2 linked regions of the Marinobacterium aestuarii genome follow. The protein of the gene in region 1 binds, or shares a complex with, the protein of each later gene. Links are inferred from orthologs where the notes say so. Each region holds a gene or a part of one and is shown on either strand. Other genes may lie near its edges.

Region 1 (4,149 bases):
GCCATGCCGGCGGTCATGGCGCCATCACCGATGACGGCCACGGAGCGGTGTGCGCGCCCCTGCAGCTGATCGGCCAGGGCCATTCCCAGCGCTGCGCTGATGGAGGTGCTGGAGTGGCCGGTGCCAAAGGCATCGCAGGGGCTCTCGGCACGCTTGGGAAAGGGTGCCAGGCCGTCCTGCTGGCGCATGCTGAACATCTGCTCGCGCCGGCCGGTGAGAATCTTGTGGGGGTAACTCTGGTGGCCCACATCCCAGATCAGATGATCCTCAGGCGTATTGAGGCAGTAATGCAGAGCAACGGTCAGCTCTATAACACCAAGGCCTGCGCCAAAATGGCCGCCGGTCTGGCCCACGCTGTACAGCAGGAAGGCGCGCAGCTGCTCGGCCAGCTCCGGCAGCTGGGCCGGGCTGAGCTGGCGCAGCTGGGCCGGGCTGTCGATGCTGTCGAGTAGCGCGGTTACCGGGCGCTGCAGAGGGATCTGTTCGAACATCAGTGATCCCGTTTGACGATATAGTCGGCCAGGGCGCGCAGTGGATCGGCCTCGCTGCCAAAGAGCGCCAGGGCTTCAATGGCCTGGCTGTGCAGCTGCTGCAGTTTTTCCCGCGCACCGGTCATGCCGAGCAGCGCCGGGAAGGTCGGCTTGTTCTGTGCCAGATCCGAGCCCTGGGGCTTGCCCAAAGTAGCGGTGTCGCCTTCGATATCCAGGATGTCGTCCTGTACCTGGAAGGCAAGACCAATGGCATCGCCGAACTGGCGCAGCGCCTCGTAGCGCTCACCGCTGTCGACACCGGCGGACAGGGCGCCCAGTTCCACTGAGGCGGTGAGCAGGGCGCCGGTCTTGTGGCGGTGCATCTGTTGCAGCTGTTGCAGCGTCAGGCTTTGGCCGACATGGGCCAGATCGAACGCCTGCCCGGCCACCATGCCCTGATCGCCCGCGGCCCGTGCCAGTACGGCCAGCATGCGCAGCTGCAACTGTGGCTGCAGTTCGGCCTGAGGCTGTGCCAGCCATTCGAAGGCGCTGCATTGCAGCGCATCACCGGCGAGTATGGCGCAGGCTTCGTCAAAGGCGATGTGGCAGGTGGGTTTGCCACGGCGCAGGTCATCGTCGTCCATGGCAGGCAGGTCGTCATGCACCAGGGAGTAGCTGTGCACGGCCTCCATGGCGCAGGCCGGCGCGTCGGCCGCGTTCAGCTGCCCGTCGAGCAGCTGGTTGCACAGATAGACCAGACCCGGGCGGATGCGCTTGCCGCCATTAAACAGGGCGTAGCGCATGGCTTCCTGCAGGCGGGGCTCGATGCTGCGGTGTTGCAGGCGGCTATCAAGCGCGCTTTCGACGCGCAGGCAGTAGTGTTGCAGCAGAGAGTTCAGAGCCACGGATCAGGCATCCTCAGGGTCGGTGAAGGGGACTGTTTGCAGCTCGCCATCTTTTTCTACCAGCATCCGCACCTTCTGTTCGGCCTGATCGAGGATGCCCTGGCAGTCGCGGGTCAGGGCAATGCCCTGTTCAAATGCCTGCAGTGCATCGGCCAGTGGCATGTCGCCCTGTTCCATGCGGTTCACCAGCTGCTCAAGCTCGGTCAGCGAGGTTTCGAAGTCTGGAGTCTTTTTTGTGCGTGGCATCAGGCTTACCCGTGATCAATGAGGCGTAAAAAGTACTAGAGCATGGCAACAGGGTCAATCCGGCCCTCAGGCCCGGATCGAACAATCGCTGCACAGGTGTGCTCGATTAAAATTCTGTTATCATGCGGCGTAGCCGATAATACGCCTGTTCGGAGTTAAGGAGAAACCCGTGGATATCGCAACGCTGGTCGGTTTGATCGGATCAATGGGCATTGTCATCGCGGCCATGGTGCTGGGCGGTGATGCGGGCATTTTCGTCAACCCGCCCTCGCTGCTGATCGTGGTCGGCGGAACTCTGCTGGTAGTACTGATGAAGTACACCCTGCAACAGTTTCTGGCAGCAGGCAAAATCGCCGCCAAGGCGTTCATGTTCAAGTCACAGAATCCGGAAGACATCATTACCGAAACCGTTGAGCTGGCCGATGCCGCGCGCAAGGGTGGTTTGCTGTCGCTGGAAGAAAAGGAAGTTGGCAACGCCTTTATGCAGCGCGGTATCCAGCTGCTGGTGGACGGGCATGATCCCGAAATTGTGCGCATGCTGCTGAACAAGGAAATGCGCCTGACGGTCGAACGCCACGATTTCGGCAGCCGCATCTTCCGTGCCATGGGGGATGTGGCGCCGGCTATGGGCATGATCGGCACCCTGGTGGGCCTGGTACAGATGCTCTCCAATATGAGTGATCCCAAGTCTATAGGCCCGGCCATGGCGGTGGCGCTGCTGACCACCCTGTACGGCGCCATGATTGCCAACATGCTGGTGCTGCCCATTGCCGACAAGCTGGCGGTGCGCAAGGATCAGGAGGCGCTGAACCAGGCGCTGGTGATTGATGGTCTTCTGGCCATTCAGGCCGGCCAGAATCCGCGGGTTATCGAGCAGATGCTGCGCAACTACCTGCCGGAGAAAAAACGCCTGGTAGCCGCCGCCGGATAGCCGACCTATGACCGATCAAACAGAATGTGAATGCCCGCCCTGCGAACCTGGCCTGCCGGCCTGGCTGGCGACCTTTGCCGATCTGATGTCGCTGCTGATGTGTTTCTTCGTGCTGCTGCTGTCCTTTTCCGAAATGGATGTGCTCAAGTTCAAGCAGCTGGCAGGTTCCATGCGCGAAGCCTTTGGCGTACAGAATCAGATCAAGGTGGAAGACATTCCCAAGGGTACTTCTGTCATTGCGCAGGAGTTCAGCCCGGGGCGGCCGGAGCCAACACCGCTGAACGAAGTGCGCCAGATGACCATCAACAGTGACCTGAATACACTGGATGTACGCTCCAAGGAAGGCGAGAACGACACACCGGACAAGTTCAGGGGCAGTGTTGAGGCACTGCTCAAGCAGCTTGCCAAGGAAGCGGAGCAGGAAGCCATCGAATTTGCCGCGGCACTGGCGAAAGAAATTGGTGATGGTTCGGTGGAAGTGGAAACCGATGGCGCCAAAATTATCATTCGCGTAAAGGAGAAGGGGTCTTTTGACTCGGGTTCGGCCGAACTCAAGTTTGACTCCATTCCTATCATCGCCAAGATCCGTGATGTCCTGCTGAACGTGAACGGCACTGTTGCCGTGCAGGGGCACTCTGACTCCATCCCGTATTCGGGCCGGCGCTTCGAGTCCAACTGGGACCTGTCGGCCGCGCGGGCGCTGGCGGTTGCACACGAACTCTTTGCCGACAGCCGCATGGATCAGTCGCGCTTCACGGTCAGTGGTCTGGCGGCGACCCGTGCCCTCGTGCCCAATGATACGCCGGAAAACCGCAGTCTTAACCGTCGGGTTGAGATAGTGATTCAAAAGGGCAAGGATGAAGAGGCGCTGCTGCCGTTACAGTCCAGGCCTGAGGGGGACACCGAGGGCCAGGCGCTGCGACCGGGTGACATTTTCTGATACAGCCAGTTTTCCGGGGCTCTCCAGTCCGGATCTCCAGCCATAAAAAAACCGTCTTGCGACGGTTTTTTTATGGCTGCTGCAGCCTGTAGGGCTTGGCTGGCGCTTACTTGGCAGCGTCCAGCATGTACTGGATGGCTGCGGTCAGCTCAGTGTCGGAGCAGTCCATGCAGGTGCCCATGGGGGGCATGGCGTTGATGCCACTTTTGGCGCTGGCCAGCAGGCTCTCGACGCCTTTGGCGGCACGGGGTGCCCACTCTTCGGCATTGCCAAGCTTGGGAGCGCCAGCGATGCCCGCTGCGTGGCAAACGCCACATTTGGTGTTGTAGATTTCTTCTCCGCCGCGCTCGGCGTTGGCGGTCATGGGCAGGGAAAGCGCAGCAACTGCTGCCAGGATCAGTGTTGTTTTCATCGTTGTTATCCCTCAAGGCTCATTAGGTCGGCTCAAAAACAACCGAAGTTTAGGACCAGTCTCTCCCTATTGTAAATAGACTACTGGCAGTGAATGACGGCTGAACGTCGGCGGGAGCATTGGCTGGGCAAGACGCTAATGAGCGGGAATGAACGTTTGAATCAGCTGAGCGAGGCTGGGTTTTCTGCCTGCTCAGCGACGCAGGGAAATGGCGAAATCCGCCTGGCCACGCAGTATGCGCGCCT
Region 2 (4,252 bases), 620 kb from region 1 along the record:
CGATGCGGTGCTTGCGCAGCAGGTTGCGAACCTTGTCCGGGTCAGCCCCTTCCTTCACGGTCACCAGGCGCTCTTTGGGCGTCATGATAGTGGAGACCTTGGCGTCCAGGTACTGCTCGAAACGCACATCACGGCTGGTGACGATACCGACCAGCTCGCCATCATCCACCACAGGGAAACCGGAGTAGGTCAGGCGTTCGGACAGCGCACGCAGCTCGCCCACGGTCATATCAGAGTGGCAGGTGACCGGATTATTGACGATGCCGGCCTCGAATTTCTTCACCCGGCGCACTTCGTCAGCCTGCTGCTCAACGGTCAGGTTCTTGTGAATGATGCCGATGCCGCCTTCCTGCGCCATGGTAATCGCCAGACGCGCTTCGGTAACGGTATCCATCGCCGCCGACGCCAGCGGGATATTCAGCTCGATCCCCCGGGTCAGGCGCGTCTTGAGGGATACATCCTTGGGCAATACCTCGGAGTATCCGGGCATCAACAGAACGTCATCAAAAGTGAGCGCTTCTTCAACGATTCGTAACATTATCAGCAGCCCATAGTAGCGTGAAAGGAGCATAAAAAATGAAACGCGCAATTATACAGATATCACCGACAAAAGTACAAAAACGATTAACCTCTGACCAGCCTGTATCCGGGCCAGGCGGCTCTCTCTGGCCGCCGTCGCACACAGGCTAACACAGACGCAACCGACAACCGCTTATCCCGGTGCGAATACGCCCTATTGCGACTTGTTCGGCGCCTCCTTAAGATGCAGCCATGATCCTAAAAGCCCAGACCCACGCCCTCTCCGTTTCCGACCTTAACCGGCAGGCCCGATCCTTGCTGGAAAGCTCGTTCATGATGATTCAGGTACAGGGGGAAATATCGAATTTTGTGCGCCCCAGTTCCGGCCACTGGTATTTCACCCTCAAGGATGAACGCGCCCAGGTGCGCTGCGCGCTGTTTCGCAACCGCAGCCAGTTCCTGAAATACCGCCCCAGGGATGGTGATCAGGTCATGGTGCGGGCCAAGGTATCCCTTTATGAGGGCCGTGGCGAATTCCAGCTGATCTGCGATTACATGGAAGAAAGCGGTGTTGGCCAACTGCAGCAGGCATTCGAAGCCCTGAAACTGCGCCTCGACGCCGAGGGCCTGTTTGACCAGGCCGGCAAGCAGCCTTTGCCAGCGCACCCGCGCCACCTGGGCGTGATCACCTCGCCCACGGGCGCCGCCATCCACGATATTCTCAGCGTGCTGAAGCGCCGTTTCCCCGGCCTGCCCGTCACGCTCTATCCCAGCGCCGTACAAGGTGCGGAAGCGGCCCCCGCCCTGGTGCGAGCGCTGAAATTGGCCCAGCAACACGATCAGTGTGACGTGATTATTATTGGCCGCGGCGGCGGCTCACTGGAGGACCTGTGGCCCTTTAATGAAGAGAGCGTGGCCCGTGCCATTCACGCCTGTCGCATCCCCGTCGTCAGCGCCGTGGGCCATGAAACCGATATATCGATCAGCGACTTTGTCGCCGACCTGCGCGCCCCCACTCCCTCCGCCGCCGCCGAGCTGTTGACCCCCGATCAGCGCGAACTGCAGCTGCGCCTCGACCAGGCACGCAGGCGCCTGCAGGCACGGCTCGGACAACAGCTGCAGCAGTATCAGGAACGCCTGATCGCACTGCAGCGCCGACTGCGTCACCCCGGGGAGCGCCTGCGCGAACGCGCCCAGCGTCTGGATGAGCTGGAACTGCGCCTGCGCAAGGCCGCCCTGCGCCTGCTCAGCGACAAGCGCACCCGGCTCGAACGCCAGCAGGCTCGGCTGGTACAGAGTCGCCCGCAGCGCCAGATTGCCCAGCTGCGCCAGCACCTGGCCGCCCTGCGCATGCAGTTGGAGCGCCAGATGCACTACCTGCTGCACGACAAGCGTCTGCGCAGCGCCGCCATGGCCGGCCAATTGAACGCCGTGAGCCCGCTGGCCACGCTGGAGCGTGGCTACGCCATAGTGCAGGACAACCGCGGCCAGGTCATCGACGATGCCAGCCTGCTTGCGGTTGACGACCTGATCGAAACCCGCCTGGCCAAAGGCCGCGTGCACAGCCGGGTTACCGCCACCCTGATGCCCGACGAGAACCGCTAATGCCCGCACCGCTTTCCAACCGGATATCCAAACAGCTTTTGCTGCCGGTGTTGCTGCTCGGCAGCCTGCTGACGGCCCACGCCGCCAGCGCCGACAGCCGACTTCCGCAGGAGTCCCGCGTACCCGGCGGCGTGGCCCTGGTGCCCTTCCAGGCCGCCGCCGCGCCCAGGGTCAGCTATCAGGATGCCCGGGTACTGGTGGTACCGAACCCCGCAGCCGGCCCCGACCAGTGGCTCGCCGTCGTCGGCATCCCCCTGGACGCCGATGCCAGCGCCTCGCAGCAACTGGATATCAACGGCAAGGCCCTGGCTTTCGATATCAAAGACAAGACCTACAAGGCGCAGTACCTGACCGTTAAAAACAAACGCCATGTAGACCCGGATCCGGAGGACCTGAAACGCTGGACGCGAGAAAGAGCCGAGATGGATGCAGCCTTCAGTTACTGGTCTGAACCCGCAGCTCCGGTGCTGCATTTCGCCTTGCCGGCAGACGGGCGCTTCAGCAGCCCCTTTGGCCTCAAGCGCTACTTTAACCAGCAGCCGCGCAACCCCCACAGTGGTCTCGATATCGCCGCCCCCGAAGGCGCACCTATACGGGCACCGGCGCCAGGCGTCGTGCGCGCCACCGGCAACTACTTTTTCAACGGCAATACCATTATTGTCGATCACGGTTTTGGCCTCAGCAGTCTCTACTGCCACCTCAGCCGTATCGATGTAGCGCCGGGCCAAAGCATGGCCGCCGGCGAACAGCTGGGGCTGGTTGGCAAGACTGGCCGCGTCACCGGAGCCCACCTGCACTGGAGTCTTAGCCTTAACAACGCACGGGTCGACCCGTTGCTGTTTGTCAACGAGCAGCCATTTATCGACAAGAAATAAAGCGCCGCTTGTGGTAGCCTGCCCGCTTTTAAAATCACAGAACCGACAGGGTTATGCATGTCTGAACTGAAACTGGAAACACTGGAACAACACGCGAGCTACGGCATTGGTCGCCAGATGGGCGATCAGCTGGCACAGGGCGGCTTTGAAGGCCTGGATCTGGATGCGGTTGCCACCGGCATCAAGGATGCCTACAACAACCTGGAACTGCGCGTTGAAGTTGCCGACATTCAGGCGGCTTTCAATGAGATCAATCGTCGTCTGAGCGAGCAGAAAGAAGCCGAAGCCAAGGAATTTTCCGCTGTCGGCGAAGCTTTCCTGAGCGAGAACGGCCAGCGCGACGGTGTTACCACCCTCGAATCCGGCTTGCAGTATGAAGTTGTTAACGCCGGCGATGGCAGCGTTAGCCCGACAGCCGACTCCAAGGTGCAGGTTCATTACCACGGCACCTTCATCGACGGCAAAGTCTTCGACAGCTCCTACGACCGTGGCCAGCCGGCTGAATTCCCGGTCGGCGGCGTTATCGCAGGCTGGACCCAGGCTCTGCAGCTGATGTCCAAGGGTGCCAAATGGCGCCTGTACGTGCCTTATAACCTGGCCTACGGTGCTCAGGGTTCCCCCGGTGGCATCCCGCCCTACGCCACCCTGATCTTCGACGTAGAGCTGCTGGAAATCCTCTGATCCGGCCCCGCGCCTGATCGAGTCGCGTTACCGCGCTCCCGCCTGGCAGCCTATCGGGCTTGACCGATCGTAGCGAGGGAAAGGCCGATTTGAGGCAGTTTTTGGGCTCTTTTGAGGCGAATAGTGGTTCTATTTAACAAAAAAGAGCACATAAATTGACCAAATTCGGCTTTTCCGCAGTAGATCAGTGTTAAGTCCGACAGGCTGCTAGCGGGAGCCATTCCCCGTACAACCCGCTCTGGTGCCGAGCCAGAGGCACGGAGCCATCCATGCAATTGCATCACCAGATTCAAGGCCAGGGCGAGCCCCTGCTCATCCTGCACGGCCTGTTCGGCAGCCTCGACAACTGGGGTAGCCAGGCAAAGGCACTGGCAAGCGACTACCAGGTCATCAGTATCGACCTGCGCAACCATGGCCGCTCCCCCCACGACAATGAGATGACCTACGCCGCCATGGCGCAGGACCTGATCGAACTGATGGACAACCTCGGTATCGACAGCGCCCGGGTACTGGGTCACTCCATGGGCGGCAAGGCCGCCATGCAGCTGGCACTCAGCGCACCTGCGCGCGTC

Evidence for each region. The genes of interacting proteins can lie anywhere in the genome.
Region 2: the proteins of A8C75_RS02130 (region 1) and xseA are in contact, whole or in part, in a cryo-EM structure (PDB 8TXR), measured with the Escherichia coli proteins. The link is inferred for Marinobacterium aestuarii from one-to-one orthologs.

What each region holds. Positions count from the first base shown.
Region 1 is NZ_CP015839.1:493,969-498,117, forward strand. The notes cover bases 1-2,843. They hold A8C75_RS02130 (exodeoxyribonuclease VII small subunit), read right to left. Parts: upstream 1,622-2,843; coding sequence 1,379-1,621; downstream 1-1,378. Other genes in these bases: A8C75_RS02120 (1-deoxy-D-xylulose-5-phosphate synthase), read right to left, coding at 1-491; A8C75_RS02125 (polyprenyl synthetase family protein), read right to left, coding at 491-1,375; pomA (flagellar motor protein PomA), read left to right, coding at 1,791-2,552; A8C75_RS02140 (flagellar motor protein MotB), read left to right, coding at 2,560-2,843. Also shown: more of A8C75_RS02140, read left to right, coding at 2,844-3,492; A8C75_RS02145 (c-type cytochrome), read right to left, coding at 3,599-3,904; A8C75_RS02150 (hypothetical protein), read right to left, coding at 4,097-4,149. UniProt on the Escherichia coli protein: Bidirectionally degrades single-stranded DNA into large acid-insoluble oligonucleotides, which are then degraded further into small acid-soluble oligonucleotides.
Region 2 is NZ_CP015839.1:1,115,782-1,120,033, reverse strand. What follows is about bases 1-2,947. They hold xseA (exodeoxyribonuclease VII large subunit), read left to right. Parts: upstream 1-771; coding sequence 772-2,124; downstream 2,125-2,947. Other genes in these bases: A8C75_RS04910 (peptidoglycan DD-metalloendopeptidase family protein), read left to right, coding at 2,124-2,947; guaB (IMP dehydrogenase), read right to left, coding at 1-538. In the rest of the region: more of A8C75_RS04910, read left to right, coding at 2,948-2,999; A8C75_RS04905 (FKBP-type peptidyl-prolyl cis-trans isomerase), read left to right, coding at 3,057-3,680; A8C75_RS04900 (alpha/beta fold hydrolase), read left to right, coding at 3,950-4,252. UniProt on the Escherichia coli protein: Bidirectionally degrades single-stranded DNA into large acid-insoluble oligonucleotides, which are then degraded further into small acid-soluble oligonucleotides.